DNA from 4 places in the Peribacillus sp. NPDC097225 genome. Region 2 is predicted to be linked to each of the others. Evidence: riboswitches for the same ligand, from Rfam matches in the RefSeq annotation. Region 2 holds a riboswitch; each other region holds the start of a gene.
What was found. A riboswitch is a leader RNA that binds a small molecule or an ion and turns the genes downstream of it on or off. The one in region 2 is predicted to bind S-adenosylmethionine.

Region 1 (4,204 bases), 230 kb from region 2:
CTACAACTGATTTGATATCTTTTGCAAATTGGGCGTCTTTATCCTTAGTGTTTACAGCCACGACATTGCGATACGTATCTGGCATGTTTTCTAAAGCAAGAGCATCTTGAAGGTCCATTTTGGCGGCAATCGCAAAATTACCAGGAACGGCCGATAGGTCAACACTGTCCGTTGCACGAGGTAATTGTGCCGATTCCAGTGGTTCGAATTGAATGTTCTTCGGATTCTTTGTTACATCTTTCTCAGATATTCTTAATGGGTCAACATCCGGATCCACTTCAATCAGGCCCTCATCCAATAAAACTTTAAGTGCACGGGAGAGGTTGACTGGGTCATTGGGAACGGCGATGGTCGCACCATCTTTAATATCGGCCAATGATTTGTATTCCGTGGAGTAAATGCCCATCGGTGCCGTTGGAACAATAATAAGGTCAGAGAGTTCTAAATCATGTTCCTTTGCGAAATTATCCATATACACTTTATGCTGAAAGAGGTTGGCATCGATCGAACCATTACCAAGTGATTTATTCGGCTGGATATAATCACTGAATTCGACGATGTCCACTTTGTAGCCAAGGTCTTCAAGTCCGGGTTGTATGGCCTCTATCACCATGTCGGCATAAGGGCCAGTCGTTGCCCCAATTTTTAATTCTTTTTTGTCCTCCGTTTTAGTTGTCGCATCGTCATTTCCGCAAGCTGACAACCCAAGGGCTAATGCACATATAGATAATAATGAAGTGATTTTTTTCACGAAAAATTCCTCCTTGTTTAATGTAGTGTCATCGTTAACATTCATGAATCTTATCGTTTGTTTACATAGTGAGAGGCCTTATCGCCTATCATTTGGATGATTTGGACAAGACAGATCAGAACGACCACCGTTGTGATCATGATCGTGTTGTCATAACGGTAATAGCCGAAACGAATCGCGAGGTCACCGATTCCTCCTCCGCCGATTGTTCCTGCCATAGCCGAGAAGCCGATGAGTGATATCGTCGTTAATGTCACGCCTTGGATGATTCCAGGCCTTGCTTCAGGAAGAAGCACATCCTTGATGATCATCCATGGGGAAGCGCCCACGGCAATCGCGGCTTCGATCACTCCCTTATCTATTTCTCTCAATGCAGATTCTACGATCCTAGCGAAAAAAGGTATGGCGGAGACTGATAGGGAAACGGAAGCCGCTAGCGGTCCAATCGTTGACCCGGTAAGGAATTCGGTTAAAGGAAGCAAAGCGACTAAAAGAATGATAAACGGAATCGAGCGGACTAGATTGACCACGAAACCGAGGGACCGATTCAACGTGATATGTTCAAAGAACAAATTCCTGGTCGTCGTAAACAGCAACACTCCTAGAGGCAGTCCAATCAGGAGGGCAACCGCAAGGGAAATTCCGACCATATAAATCGTTTCCAGAAAGGCTTTATTAAGGTCAGGCAAAATATTGATGATGGAATCAAGCAGTGACATGATTTAACACCTCCACGGATCGGGTCCGGCTTATTATGTATTCAAGGGCTACTTGCACTTCTTCAGGCTCACCAATCAATTCGATGATCAAGATTCCTAGAGGGACATCCTGGATATATTCAATTTTCCCGTGCAGGATATTCCCTCTGACAGAATAGTTTTGTAGAGTATCCGAGAGAATCGATTCACCAGCGGTTTGCCCTTCAAATTGTATTTTGATAATCGTTCCTTTGTTTTCCCTAATAAGGTGGGGAGGAAGTTCAAAATCCAATACGCTACTGATGAACTGCTTAGTCAGTTCTTGTTTGGGTTGTGAAAATATTTCATAAACAGGGCCATCTTCAATAATTCGTCCATCTTGCATGACGGAGACACGATGGCACAGTTCCTTGACCACTTCCATTTCATGGGTGATCAGCACGATGGTGATGCCCAGTTCTTTATTGATCTTTTTCAACAACTGTAAGATCGACTTCGTAGTGGTTGGATCAAGGGCTGATGTCGCTTCATCACATAATAGGACGGTAGGGTCATTCGCTAAGGCCCGTGCAATGCCTACCCGCTGTTTTTGTCCGCCACTGAGTTGAGCCGGATAAACATCTTTTTTATCCCGAAGGCCAACGATATCCAAAAGTTCCAGAACGCGGTTAGTAATGACCTCCTTTGGTTGATGGGCGGCTTTCAAGGCGAAGGAGATATTGTCAAAAACCGTTTTGGAACTGACTAGGGAAAAATGCTGAAATATCATGCCGATTTTCTGGCGTTGTTTGCGAAGCTCCTGGCTTGATAAGGTTGTTAAGTCGACGCCATCGATGATGATGCTACCATTGGTCGGACGCTCAAGAAGATTCAGACAGCGAATCAATGAACTCTTTCCCGCGCCGCTATACCCGACAATCCCATAAACCTCCCCCGTTTGAATGGTTAAAGATACATTATCCACTCCGATAACTCGGGTATTCTTCGAGATATATTCCTTTCGAACTGAACGAATTTCAATCATGATGCTATCCTCCTTATACATAAAAAAGCTACCTCTATCATTCAGAAAGAGGCAGCGAAATTATATCCCGTCTTATCTTTCAGAATGGTATTTCATTCTGCAGGAAGGGGCACCATTCCCGATGTGGGGCGGTTGCCGGACGTCATAGGGCCTGGTCCCTCAGTCACTCTTGATAAGTTAATTACTATTTTAGTATTTTATTATTTTTTTAATATAATCTATATTATTTGTTAAATACAGTAATGTCAATTATTTTTTGAATTTTATCAAGATTATGAATCAAACGATCTACTTGCCCAGATTATAGTGGCCATTTGCTAAGTTACACGGAACGTCCCGGATCTTACATGGCCTGTCTGCGTAAGAATATGGACTTTGATCACTCCCATCATTAGAAAAAATATTATACTTGTAAAAAGTATGGAGAGATAATACATTTATTGTAAGTGAATTAGAAAATAAAGGATGATGAGGTTTTCCAAAAAAATGATTGGAGTGGAAAGTCATGCTGGAAATGAAAACGATAAACGATGTGGTTTGCGTAAAAGGGACACCGGAAGGAAACAAATCAGGCATGAGCGTGAATGTGTTCTTAACCGATGGCATGTTAGTTGATACGGGGGCAAAAATCTTGTTGAAGGAACTTACTCCATTCTTTGAAACCGCTGATTATGATATGGTGGCGCTGACGCATTATCATGAAGACCATACGGGTGGGGCCGCATGGATACAGGAACATAGGAACGTCCCCATCTATATTCATCCGATGTCCCTCGATATTTGTGCAAAGGATGCCGAATATCCCGATTACCGCAGAGTTTTTTGGGGAGACAGGGATGCCTTCAAGGCAGAACCATTGGGAGGGGTCGTCCATTCACGCACTCAAACATGGGAGCCAATCTTTACACCAGGGCATTCGAGGGACCATATGGTTTACCTGAATCATAGTAATGGCATGCTGTTTTCGGGTGACCTGTTTGTAACGCCGAAAACAAAGCTCGTTTTAAGGGAGGAATCAATTCCGTTCATCATGGAATCCATCAAGAAACTGCTTCGGTATGATTTTGTAGAGGTCTTTTGCTGCCACGCCGGGTATGTCCCGAACGGGAAGGAAATGTTTGAAAGAAAGCTCAGCTACTTGGAAAATCTGCGCGGTGAAATTTTGCGTTTGCATGATCAAGGATTGGAAGTCCATGAAATTCAGCAAAACGTGTTGCCTAATCGGTATCCGCTTATCGAGATATCCGGTCATGAATGGGATTCGGAGCATATCATTACATCGATACTGAAAGAGAGTAGGTTGTATTCAGAGGAAAGGAAGAAATGATGAATAAGAGGATGGGGGATAGGGTCGAAGAACAAGGCGGGAGCCTCATTGTAATCCTAGTGAAAATTTGATACAGTTAAACTGAAAAATAGTATTTCGTCTAGAAATGGGTGCAGATAAGAACATGTAGCTTATCTGCTTAAAAGGGAAGTCGGTTAGAATCCGACGCTGTCCCGCAACTGTAAATGAGAGCGATTCGAAGGAATGCCACTGTCTTTTTTGCAAGAAAAGATGGGAAGGTTCGAAAAGCGATGATCATGAGCCAGGAGACCTGCCCGTTTTTAGCACAACGCCAGAAACCTACGAGGATAGGGGGTGTTAAGTGCGAAAAATTAGCAAGAACATGCTTTCTTATTTTTGTAGAAAAATGGGGAATCATGGTCATTTTTGTTATGTTTCGTTTG
Region 2 (4,204 bases):
TTAAAATCATATTTATCTAAGATTCGATTGGTTATAAGCTGATAGCCTTCTTCATTTGGATGAATTTCATCACTGAAGTATGCTTTTTTATCTTTGTTTTCGAATAAATCGTTTGTAGGGATATACTTTAGTCTACTATCCTTGTCCACCATCTTTTGAATCGAATGATTATAATCACTAATATGGTTTTCTAATTTCAAGTCGTCTTTATTCGGGTTATATAACCCTATCACCAAGATATCAGCTTTATTATTTTTCTTTAGAAGCTCAGAAAGAATTTTATCTAAATGTTGTACATACTCTTTCTTTTCATCATTTATCTTTTGATCATTGATTTTTTTTAAGTTTCCACCATTACTGTTAATTAAATCATTGATTCCGATATAGACGATAAATGTGTCAGCCTTATCCAATTTTGTGTTAATCTCAAGATCTTCGAGCTGTTTAATGACACCGTCCGTTTCCTGACCTTTAATACCATAATTCCAGAATTGGACTTTTTCTGAATCGGAATCATTCGTTTTATGTTTCAAGTCATCAATATATCCTTCCCCTTCTTTATCTCCCTTTCCATAAGTCAAAGAATCTCCAAATGCCATGACTCTTTGATCGTTTTTCGCATCTACTGCCTGAAACGCATAGGCAACTAAACAAATAACAAGTACAATAAAAAATAAGCCAACGATTTTCTTCATTTGTTTTGCTTCTCCTTTTGTATTCACTAGGAAGTATTTTATTTTTAAATACCCAAAAAGAGGACAAGCCTAACATTCGAATAATCTAATAAAAAACTTAAATTGCATGATGCACCTGTACTCAGGTGATTGGAATGCCATAATAAATGGATTGGAGCTTAATGATGAAGGAGTTTATAGAATTCAGGGAAGCAATATTTGAGGATTTGCCTAAAATTATTGAAATTTACAATTCTACAGTACCTTCGAGGATGGTCACTGCGGATACAGAACCAGTTACAGTAGAATCACGGCTCAAATGGTTTGAGGAACATCATATTCTCAAACGGCCATTATATATGATCATACATGATGGAAAAACAGCTGGGTGGATGAGTTTTCAATCTTTTTATGGTAGGCCCGCATATGATTTTACCGCTGAAATTAGCATCTATATAGATGAGGAGTTCCGTGGGAAAGGAATTGGACAACTTTCAATCCAAAAGGCTATAGAGGTGAGTCCGAAGATAGGGATTAAGACACTTCTTGGATTTATTTTCGCACACAATGCACCAAGTATTAAGCTTTTTTCAAAATTTGGTTTTGAAAAATGGGCGCATTTACCGAAAATAGCAGAACTCGATGGAGTGGAACGCGATTTGGTCATTCTTGGTAAACGTGTAACTACATGACTTCCATTGCAAAAGGCGATTGCCTGGATTTGAATGGTCTAGTGGGATGTACTGATTATTCGCGACAAACTCCCAGGAATTTTATATGTGTGACCGCATTCAATAAAGAATCCAACTCTTGACTTGCTTGAATGGTCATCCTGCTTGTCAAACCATAATTTTTTGCTAACATAATCATTTCTTTTCGTTTTTCTTCAATTTTTTCAACTGTTGTTATATGAGGAGGCTTCAATATAATCACTTCCTATTTTTCAATTATTTTACATTTTTATCATAACCAAAGCACTAGGCGAAATCAATCATTTTACATGTTTTAAATATGTTATTTCACTAGTGAAATGTGACAAAATACCCATTATATTTTTCTATTTTGTACTTTTTATGTCAGTTCAAAGGGAAAAAGCATTTGCCTTTACACAGCAAATGCTTTTTCTCTTTGATTGTTCACTATAGGTTAACTAAGTCATGCACTCTGGAGGTGACTCATTACCTGATTTATCTATAACAATCTTATATTCATCTTCAAGAGCTTTTAATGGAGCATCATAGAGATGCTTTTCATCAGAGGTTTTGTATACACCATTTGATAATAGTTCTTCTATCAACAATGCTCTCCTCTGTTCTTTTTTCTCGAAAAACTCTGCCATATGAATGGCCCCTTTCCTTTTATTCATATTTTCCACATATAATGCCCCTAATCTTATAGGCTTTGCTAAAGCCAAAATATATATACCTGTTGTACGGGATTCTTAAACCCTATTTGACAAAAATAAAAACCCCTTCTAATCCAAGAAGAGGTCGACAGAGGTCCGTTCGTCTCTTCTTATCTTCCAAGCGATTGCTTGTTGGAAGAAGCACAGTTCCCCGATGGGTCTGTTGCCGAGGTTTCATAGGGCCAAGTCCCTCCACCTCTCTGGATAAGAATACAGAATATAAATGATTTTGACATGATTTTATCCCACTTGCAAGGATAAGTCAATTACATTCAAATAATTTTTAATTTTTATATTATTTTTCCGTGTGCTCTTTTAGCACAAGGTAAGCCCATATCCCTATTTTGCTAATAACTATATTTCGCTCCAATTGACCGTGGGTTAGGTATGCTCCATTTGCCAATGGGGATTTTATCCTACTACCCCTTTCACGCCACAAAATACTCATAAAATTCTATTGAATTCAAAGGTTGCATTTTCCTTTTTATCTGATATGATGACAATAATCACATACGAAATACCACTAGGGGAGTCTTCTATAAGACTGAGATGGAATGATGTTCCGGACCCTTTGAACCTGATCCGGGTGATGCCGGCGGAGGAAAGTGGATGATATCGTCGTCGTATATTTGACTTCATCCATCTGCCCCGTTCCGTTTTCAGGAACGGGGTTTTCGTTTAATTGAATAATAAACTGCTAGGGGAGCCATTAATAGGCTGAGAATCAAACCCTTTGTACCTGATCTGGTCATACCAGCGGAGGAAAGCAGGTTGAAAAAGGGATTCGTACATTCCTAGAACAGCCGCTTTCTATATGAAAGCGGCTGTTCTTCATTTTTGGACACTCCCCTCCTTTGTATGTGAATGAATTATAAGGGGGAAAAATCATGACGAAAACCCAAATGAAAACTTTCAGTGCTAGACTTCACGAACGTTCAAAAGAAATTTGGAAAAAGAATCATACTCATCCTTTCGTTCAAGCAATTGGAGACGGGACACTATCAGAAAAGAAATTCGCCTATTACTTAAAGCAGGACTATATCTATCTTATGGATTATGCCAAGCTTTTTGCCTTAGGGACCATCAAGGCCACTAACCTTGAGATCATGACCAAATTTGCGAGTATTTTAAATGAGACTCTACAGGTAGAAATGGATTTGCATAGGAGCTACTGCAAGGAGTTCGGAATTAGTTCTGAGGAATTGGAAAATACCGAACCCACTCCGATTACCCTTGCCTATACAGGTTATATGCTCAATGCTGCCCATCATGGAACTTTAGCCGACCTTATTGCCTGCTTACTTCCTTGTGCCTGGGATTACTATGAAATTGGCTCGATATTAAAAGAACAAAATGGTACAGCACTAGAAACAAATCGTTATATCGCTTGGATTCAATCGTATGCATCCCCCGAATTCGCAGATGCGCACAAATGGTTGGCCAAGCTGTTAGACGAACTGACGGAAGATATGCCTGAGGGGGAATTGAAAAGATTAGAGAAACACTTTTTAATGACCTCCCGATATGAATATTTATTTTGGGACATGGTTCACAACGAACAGGATTGGCCTCTTTGAATGCTAGATACTGGTAACTTGTTACGGAAAATGACGTTGACTAGCTTGTTCACGGCCATCACTACCCTGACTAGCTCATTCGTTTACATCCCTGTTGGTTTTGCGAAGGTGTTTCCTATTCAACATGTAACCAACGTCATGACAGCCGTTATGTTGGGGCCGCTTTTTGCTGTGACCCAGGCCTTTTTAGTATCCCTTATCAGGAACATGACAGGTACAGGTTCCATTTTTGCATTTCCGGGCAGCATGATTGGTGCCCTGCTGGCGGCCTTCCTCTACCAAAAAACAAAAAGGATGGGACACGCCTGCTTGGGAGAAATAGTGGGGACAGGCATTCTCGGATCCATCGCCTGTTATCCGATCGCGCTTTTATTATTGGGAAAAAAAGCGGCACTTTTTGGTTTTCTGCCAGCTTTTCTTCTTAGTTCTTTAACGGGCGCACTCTTAGGCTTTATTTCATTAAAAGTGCTTTTGAAAAATCATTATATGAAGGGGTTTTTTTATGAAAACGGCACTAACAATCGCCGGATCTGACTCTGGGGGCGGAG
Region 3 (4,204 bases), on a different contig from region 2:
TTCAAACATCACCGCACCTATCTCGGCATTCACGACGGGAAACTGTTCTTCCATTGACTTTCCAAGCATCTGCTCAATCACTTCGTTTTGTGTGATATCACTGATTCTACTGCGCCTCACACTCTTCCCATTTCTCATGATTGTAATGTCCTCACACACTTCAAATATCTCGGGTAGACGATGAGAAATGAAAATAATGCCTACACCACGTTGCTTCAGCTCATTCACAATCCGGAATAGTTCCGTTGTTTCCGTATGGCTTAACGGAGCAGTCGGCTCATCAAGAATCAAGAATTTACATGCGGTTGAAACGGCCCTAGCTATCAAGACCATCTGCTTTTCGGCCAACGTAAGGTCCCTTACCAGTTTTTTCGAAGACACATGGATGTTCATTTCTTCCAAGATTTCCGTCGCTTTTCTATGTAATTCCTTCCACTTGATGATTTGTTTTCTCCCCATGTTCTGTACGGATTCATTCAGCATCACGTTCTCCGCAACCGTTAAATAAGGAATGAGGGCCGTATCCACTTCCTGATACACAATTTGAATGCCAGCTTCCTGTGCCGACTTTGGCGAACGGATATCCTGTACCTGGCCATTTAGAAAAATGTCGCCGGTATAATGGACATGAGCTCCTGATAAGACTTTCATTAGCGTCGATTTCCCTGCTCCATTTGCGCCGACCAATGCATGTGCTGTTCCCGACTGTACTGAAAAATCAACTTCACTAAGCGCTTTTACACCTGGAAACTCAATCGATATTTGTTTCATTTCTAGTTGAATGCCCATGTCCAATCCCTCCCATTAAACAGACACTCTCTTCAACTTGAAAGAGAGTGTCTACTGATTCTGATCGTTACTTCTTATAATGTTCTTTCAATACTTTCATCCAGTCTTCTTCAAATTCCGTTGATACTCCCCAGCCTTGAACAATGCCGGATAGATTGGTCATGTTGACAGCGTCCTTCGATGATTGAAGCTGTTTTTGAGATATCAATGATGCTTCTAAATCATAGGTTTGCGGCGTTTCTTCCCCCGCTAGTTTTTTCGCTAGCAGTCTCATATTCACTGCACCAATCAACTTCGGATCAACCGCTGCGGTATACGACCATGAGCTTCCTTTTGTTTGAATCTCCTGAAGGTCAGCATTGGACACGTCAATACCATAGATTTTCACTTCATCGCGCCCCGCTTCTTTTATCGCACGAGCTGCTCCGATAGCGAATGCATCCCAGGTTGCGAAAATTGCGTCTATTTTACCTTTTGGATACTTGTTCAACATCGCCGAGACGGCATTTTGCGTCTGGACCGAAGTATCTGAAGATGCCACTCCGAATCTTTCAATTTCATGAATGCCAGGATTTTCTTTCAGCTTTTCTTGATACACGGCATTTCTTCTCACCATAGGAGGGAAACCATCTACCCAAAGGTATGCAATGTTCGCTTCGCCTTTTTGCTCTTCAATCAATTTGTCAAAAGCAAGAGTTGCCAATGCTTCGTCATCTTGTGAGGTTACTGTTACCCCATCAATTTTCGTTAAATCGCCGATGGAATCGAATGTGACTACGCTTTTCCCTGCATCAACCAACTTTTGTACGTCATTCACTGTCGCTGCATCATCACCATGGGAAATGATATAGCCATCATAGTCTTCCTCCAGAGCCTGAGCGATGGCGTCATGGAATTTAGCCGTATCGCCATTGGCCGTAAAAGTATCTACTTGGAAGCCAAGTGCTTCTCCTTCTTCTTGCGCCCCTGCTAAGTATTGGGCAGTGTGATCATCGCCGCCAATTTTACGAATGACTTTAATTTTAGCTCCCTCGCCTTTCGCAAATCGCTCTGGAACATTTTCAAAAGATACCTTTTCCTCTTTTTTCGCTTCCCCTGTACTTTGTCCCGAAGAACACCCCGTCAAAAGCAACGCCGAAGCGATGACTGAAACGAAAGCTCCTTTTAAAATTGATCTTCCCATTTTAATTCCCCCTATTTTTTACATTATTCTTATCTGTTAGCTCGGCATAAACACAAAATAAAAACCTCTCTAAAATAGAGAGGTTTAATCAGCTGGTTTGCAGACTTATCCCTCTCTTATCTGTCAAAACATTTCTGTTTTGCAGGATTTAGCACCAATTCCTAATTGGAACGGTTGCTGGGCATCGTAGGGCCAGTCCCTCCGCCACTCTTGATAAGAGAATATAATGTGTTACGTTTCGTTATGGTAAGTACCACTTTATAGGGATATAGTCATTAAGTCAATAGTTTTTAGAATATTTTAAATGTTTTATTTTCCTTGCAGTTTCGCCAGGCGTCTTTTCTCGATTTTTTCAAGGCGTTCGAATTGGCGCAGTTTCACTTCGAACAGGGTAATCGGATCACGGTAGACTTCAGGATTTTGTCTCATATGTTCCAATGTAGCCTGCTGTTCTTTGATTTCGGCTTTCGTCTGTTCGATATTTTTTTCAAGGATGGAAAATGGACTGCGGTAGAACAGGGATATGTCACGTTCCAAGGATTTTTCGAACAATCCAAACTGAGTAAGGAATCTGTCACTGATCATATCGGCAACATCCTGGAAGTCTTCATTTTCCAAGAACTTCTTATATCGATTGTACATATTCGCTTTATTTTGCGGAATGGCACCAAATAGCTTCCCGGCTCCCTTAAGAATCAACTGAGATGGGGTCCTTCTTAGTAATATATTTACATTTTCTATCCGGATGCTGCTTGTCATCCGGTCCGCATCACGGCGCCAGTCATCCAAGACCCGGAAGTCCCCGGCCAGTACAATACGTTCTTCTTTGTATAGCTCATTGAAGCCTGCGCTCATCTCATCCATGAACTGTTGGCTTTGCGTGAATTCTAACTCAGATGTAGCAATCCAGTCTTGAAGCGAGCGGAAATACTGCGGCATGATTTTATCGGATATAAATGCCTGGATCCGATCGTTCATTTCCTGATTCAACTGTATATGCACTTGGCTAAAGTCACTATTCTCAGATAATGTTTTAGAGCAATCACGCAGTAATTCAGGAATTCGTGTGGAAAGCTGTTTTTTCACTTCTTCTTTTAATAAGCGATAAGATCTTGTAATGTTTTCGGTTTTTTCTTTTTCCAAATCAGTCAACTGATTCGTAGCGCCATTCAACTTCACTTCCATCTGTTCATTCCAAGAAATCGAATGCTCGCATTTCCGTTCATTCGCTGCCCGTTTTTCTAATAGATAGGATAAAGTTTTACGCGTGAAGGCAAGGAGCTTCTCCGCCCTCATTTCCTTCCAATTGCTATCTTGATAGTTTGCGTGAAGGAAGACGGCTAGATCCTGCAGTTGCTGTTTGCTGTCATAAAGCTTGGAGAAAGCAAATACCTTCGCGTTCGGGAAATAAGCATTCACCTTATCCCATGTTTCATCTTCCATCCTGACTGCCACTTGATCACTATAGATGGTATCCATTTTATTCAGCAAGAAATGAATAGGAAGTTTAGGGGCCATTTGTTGCATTTCCAATAGCAAATCACGTTCACTGCCCGTGAAAGGTGCCCGTGCATCCAGAACGAACATCACTCCATCGCTCTCCAGTAAGTAATTTTGGAAGTCAGGGTCTACGCTTTTCTCTCCATTAAATCCTGGAGTATCCAGTAGACGCAGGCGATTATTTCTCAAATAATCACTGATGAGTGTCACATCGACAATCGTTCCGCGTTGACGACGCGTTTCATCCAACTCCGTTAACTCTTCGACCATTTTACGATCTGTATCGGTAATTTCATAGATTTCCAGGTCATCGCCATCTTTAACGCTCACAAGAGATGAATGGTCTTCCGCTGCAATGCTTTCACCCGCTATCGATTGAATGAAGGATGTCTTGCCATTTCCTGCACTTCCAACAAGAAGCAGATTGAAATTGCTCATATCCTTAATTCCCTCAACCATCCATTTCAGCTTATTGCCGACTAATAGATCATTGCTCTCTGCCCATTGAATGATGGAGTGAATCAGTTTTTCGCCTGCTTCGAGACCGCCTCCCAATCTAGGGGATTTCGCTAACAGACTTTCTGCATCTTGAACAACAAGTGCGCTCACTGTATCTGGGAAAATCTCATTCCAGGAAAGGACAGATGCCGCTGCAAATAACGAAATCTCCCCTTCAGCGATTTTTAACCAATTTTCCAACAGTCTTGGTACGACAGGACTTAACTCTTTGAC
Region 4 (4,204 bases), on a different contig from region 2:
TGTTTAGCCGCTTCAAAGTCGGTAACGGAATCTCCAATCACCAATTTATACTGATCCTTTGTAGAAAGCTTTCTCATAATCGTAGGTTTACAGCAACCACACCCATGATTACATTGGTCATCACAAGTATGCGGCCACTCAATCATAATTTCTTCCTGACTGAAGTCGGCATGATTACAGTAGACATTCTCTACAGGTAAGAGGTCATTCAAAAGAGGTTCAACGAAAAAGTCCATTCCACCACTGACAATATAGAGAGGAATATCTGATTTTTTTGTAAATTCCACAAAATCACTGAACCCTTGGCGAATACCCGCTGTCTCCTTCACATATTGAATGATGTCCTCCTTTAAATCGCTATCCAGCAGGGAAAACATTTCCCCTACACCGTGGGAAATGCTGATTTTTTGCTGAAGAACACCATCTTTTAATGCCTCCCAGCCGGGCGGGGCAAACTTCTTCATGATTGAGATGATATTATCCGAGTTGGTGATCGTTCCATCAAAATCACAGAAAATGATCGGTTTGACCATGATTATAGCCCTCCCCATAGGGCCAGTGCTTTTTGAAGTTCCTCATCTTCCTCAGCCGCGATTGACAATGATTTTCCGGAAAGGACAGCTTCTACTGCGGAACGGAAGGCCTTAGCTCCGCCTTTTGCACCATCCGGATGACCATGGACGCCCCCACCAGCATTGATCACACTTTCTATCCCAAAATCCTTGATGAGATCTGGAACCATGCCAGGATGGATACCTGCCGATGGAACCGGGAAAGTCCTTTTCCAAGATGTTTCATTTCTCGTCAATCCTTCAGCAATCGCCAATGTCTCTGCTTTATCGAGTGCCACATTTCCGTATGGAGAGGGAAAGAGGGATAAATCTGCACCTGATATCCTCACCAGTTTTCCAAGGAGAAGCGGATAGCTGAGTCCATAAAATGAAGATGAAGCTAATGCTCCGCTATATGCCGGATGAGCCATGATCGGTAAGTTGATCCGGTCATTTTCGCGTAAAGCCTGTAGAACATCCAATCCATATGTATGAACATTAAATAACAAGGCATCTGCGCCGGCTTCGGCTGCCAGTTCAGCTTTATCCAATAGTTCTAGTGTTTTTCCTGACAGGTTCACAGCATATAAGGTTCGATGTCCCGTTGTCTCATAGATACCTTTCAAAATGGCCTTTCCGGTTTTGACTCTATCGATGAAAGGCGTCTGATCTTGGTCAAAAAGAATCTCATCGTCCTTGACAAGATCGACTCCTCCCAATGCCTGTTGCTCCAATTGTTCATTATGAAAGGCAAGGTCTCGACCTAACACACCTTTAAAAATACTCATCACTAGGGGGCGGTCAAACACATCAATTTTTTCCCTGATCCCACTAATTCCGAATCGAGGACCTGGAAAGGCTTTTTGAATATCGCCGACAAAGTCCAAATCCATCAATTTGATTTCCCCATCCAATGACAATTTACCGAATACTGTCGTCAAGATAGCCGGTAGATCATTAGAAAAATTACCTGCCGGGTAGGCAATCCTGATTGTTGAACGGTACACTTTTTGACCGAAATAGAGATTAACTCGCTCTTCTTCGGGAAGGGGTGTTACGGAAACTACCCTACCTTTATGTTTTTCCAGTTGCTGTTGCACCAAGTGAGGAAGTTCAGTCCATGTCCCTACAGTCAATCCTAACGCAATGCCTTCTGCTTTTTTCTCATGCTCTCCTTTGAAGTCATGAAGTAAATACGTAGCGATTATTTCGCTCATCTGATCACTCCCAATACGTAAAAGTCATTCTTAAAGTTGTCATTGTTGGTCTTTCCTTTAACAAGCTTCTAACCATCTGCGAACAAAGTTGCACTCCAATTCTCTGTTAAACATGTAAAAGCCCCTTCCTAAAGAAGAGGCTTTGAAAAAGCCATCTTCTTATCTCCCAGCTCTATAGCTGCAAGAATTAGCACCGTGCCTTACGGAATCAATAAATGATCCGGCGGTATTATCTCCGCCCCATTTCACAATGGTATTACAGTCGGTTGCTGGGCTTCATCGGGCTAGTCCCTCCACCTGCTCAAAATAAGAAAATGCTATTATATTTTCGTTTATGTATCTTAACTAAAAATTTAGAATTCTTTTTTATATTCTTTCACGCAATTCATACTTTGTCAATAGGTATAATGTTCAAACTATTCAATATCTCACTGATTTTCTTTGAATATATTCAATGTACGAATTCTTTCTACCGCTTCTTGGAGTCTGTCTTCTGAAGTGAGAAGTCCCACCCTGACGTATCCTTCACCAAATTCACCGAAACCATTTCCTGGTGCAACTGCTACATGGGCATGTGCCAGTAAATGATCTGCAAAGCTCGCTGAAGTATATCCTTCAGGGACCTTTAGCCAAGCAAAGAAGGAAGCATCTGGAGCCTGGACATCCCATCCAATGGATCGTAACCCTTCGATAAATACATTTCGTCGTCCTTCGTACATGTTCACGAGTTCCTTCACACACTCTTGTGAATCCAGTAAAGCGCATGCCGTGGCTTCTTGTATTGCGGGAAAAAGGCTGACGTAAAGATGATCCTGCAATAATTCAAGCGATTCGATGACACTCTGGTTGCCAACCGCAAAGCCAACCCTCCACCCCGCCATGTTATATGTTTTAGAAAGGGTGTAAATTTCTATCCCCACTTCTTTTGATCCTTCTGCTTGAAGGAAGCTTACCGGTTTTTTCCCATCGAACCCAATTGCACCATATGCGAAATCATGGACCACACATATCGAGTGTTCTTTTGCCATGGAAACCGTTTCTTCGAAGAATTCTGCTGACGCCGATGCTCCTGTGGGATTATTGGGATAATTCAAGAACATCATCTTCGCTTTGTCAAAAACCTCTTTATCTATTTCCTTATAATCGGGAAGAAAATCATTTTCTTCGGTCAAGGGCATAATTTCCGTTTTAGCTTGGGCTAACGCTACACCTGACAGGTAATCTGGATAGCCCGGATCAGGCACTAAAATTGTATCGCCTGGATTCAACAAGCATTGCGGTAATTCGACTAGACCAGCCTTTCCACCGAAAAGAATCGCCACTTCCGTTTTAGGATCTAGCTTGACGCCATATTCACGTTCATAAAAGAGGGCCGCAGCTTCTTTTAAATAGGGAAGCCCCCTAAAAGGAGAATATTTATGATTCATGGAATTTCCTGCTGCTGTCTGCAGGCTCTTCACGATATGTTCAGGAGTCGGTTGGTCTGGATTTCCCTGCCCAAGATTAATGACATCCTTGCCTTCTGATGTTATGTTATTAACTTTTTCGACTAAAGAAGCAAAAAACTGCTTTGGAAGCTCTTGAAGAAGTCTGGATTTTTCGAATTGCACCATCTTTGCACCTTCTCTGAAATTTCTTGAAATTATAGTCACAAATGATATATGTTTATCTTAATCTTGTAAAGTACTTTTTTACATATGGAGGTTTTAAATGATGAAATGGAAAATCGCCTGTTTACAAATGGACATTGCCTTTGGACAGCCAGATATAAATTTTCAGGTGGTAGAACAATGGATTGAAAAAGCTGTACAGTCTAAACCGGACATCGTCATGCTGCCGGAACTATGGACAACCGGCTATGACTTAACGAGATTACATGAAATTGCAGACGAAGAAGCAGAACAAACCATTACCTTTCTAAAAGCCCTTGCAACAAAACACCGAATTAACATAATCGGTGGCTCGATTGCAAAGAAAACTAAGGAAGGCATCTATAACACAATGCTCATCATCGATAAAGAAGGCAAACTGGTTAAAGAATATGATAAACTCCATCTGTTTCAATTGATGGATGAACACCATTACTTACAACCTGGCAAAAAAGACGGCTTATTCTCCCTCGATGAAAAGATTTGCGCCGGATTCATTTGCTATGATATCCGGTTTCCGGAATGGCAACGAGCCCATACGGTACGAGGTGCGGAGGTTATCTTCGTGACCGCCGAGTGGCCAAAGCCTAGGCTCCATCATTGGAGGGCACTGTTAATCAGCCGGGCAATCGAAAATCAAGCCTTCGTTGTGGCTGTGAATCGTTCCGGTTCTGACCGCAATAATCATTTTGCCGGACATTCCATCATCATCGACCCATGGGGAGAAATCATTTGTGAGGCTGGTGAAGAAAAAGAACTTCTACTCGGCACCCTTGACTTAGAAAAA

Region 1: it holds a riboswitch for S-adenosylmethionine, as region 2 does, so the genes downstream of both, ACIQXH_RS11190 (methionine ABC transporter ATP-binding protein) here and ACIQXH_RS12355 (Fur-regulated basic protein FbpA) in region 2, are expected to answer to the same signal.
Region 3: it holds a riboswitch for S-adenosylmethionine, as region 2 does, so the genes downstream of both, ACIQXH_RS15465 (sugar ABC transporter substrate-binding protein) here and ACIQXH_RS12355 (Fur-regulated basic protein FbpA) in region 2, are expected to answer to the same signal.
Region 4: it holds a riboswitch for S-adenosylmethionine, as region 2 does, so the genes downstream of both, mtnW (2,3-diketo-5-methylthiopentyl-1-phosphate enolase) here and ACIQXH_RS12355 (Fur-regulated basic protein FbpA) in region 2, are expected to answer to the same signal.

Annotation. Positions count from the first base shown of each region.
Region 1 is NZ_JBIWDJ010000003.1:222,020-226,223, forward strand. It holds gene ACIQXH_RS11180 (MetQ/NlpA family ABC transporter substrate-binding protein) at 1-751, opposite strand, end outside; gene ACIQXH_RS11185 (methionine ABC transporter permease) at 802-1,470, opposite strand; gene ACIQXH_RS11190 (methionine ABC transporter ATP-binding protein) at 1,457-2,473, opposite strand; SAM riboswitch class I at 2,543-2,652, opposite strand; gene ACIQXH_RS11195 (MBL fold metallo-hydrolase) at 2,979-3,800, shown strand; cobalamin riboswitch at 3,892-4,093, shown strand.
Region 2 is NZ_JBIWDJ010000003.1:449,811-454,014, reverse strand. It holds gene ACIQXH_RS12370 (DUF459 domain-containing protein) at 1-695, opposite strand, end outside; gene ACIQXH_RS12365 (GNAT family N-acetyltransferase) at 860-1,366, shown strand; gene ACIQXH_RS12360 (aspartyl-phosphate phosphatase Spo0E family protein) at 1,422-1,598, opposite strand; gene ACIQXH_RS12355 (Fur-regulated basic protein FbpA) at 1,825-2,088, opposite strand; SAM riboswitch class I at 2,187-2,290, opposite strand; TPP riboswitch at 2,595-2,700, shown strand; TPP riboswitch at 2,769-2,861, shown strand; gene tenA (thiaminase II) at 2,967-3,656, shown strand; gene thiW (energy coupling factor transporter S component ThiW) at 3,657-4,190, shown strand; gene thiD (bifunctional hydroxymethylpyrimidine kinase/phosphomethylpyrimidine kinase) at 4,159-4,204, shown strand, end outside.
Region 3 is NZ_JBIWDJ010000005.1:90,277-94,480, reverse strand. It holds gene ACIQXH_RS15470 (sugar ABC transporter ATP-binding protein) at 1-789, opposite strand, end outside; gene ACIQXH_RS15465 (sugar ABC transporter substrate-binding protein) at 857-1,972, opposite strand; SAM riboswitch class I at 2,086-2,192, opposite strand; gene ACIQXH_RS15460 (GTP-binding protein) at 2,282-4,204, opposite strand, start outside.
Region 4 is NZ_JBIWDJ010000001.1:78,966-83,169, forward strand. It holds gene ACIQXH_RS00360 (2-hydroxy-3-keto-5-methylthiopentenyl-1-phosphate phosphatase) at 1-533, opposite strand, end outside; gene mtnW (2,3-diketo-5-methylthiopentyl-1-phosphate enolase) at 536-1,768, opposite strand; SAM riboswitch class I at 1,925-2,081, opposite strand; gene ACIQXH_RS00370 (pyridoxal phosphate-dependent aminotransferase) at 2,197-3,381, opposite strand; gene ACIQXH_RS00375 (carbon-nitrogen family hydrolase) at 3,482-4,204, shown strand, end outside.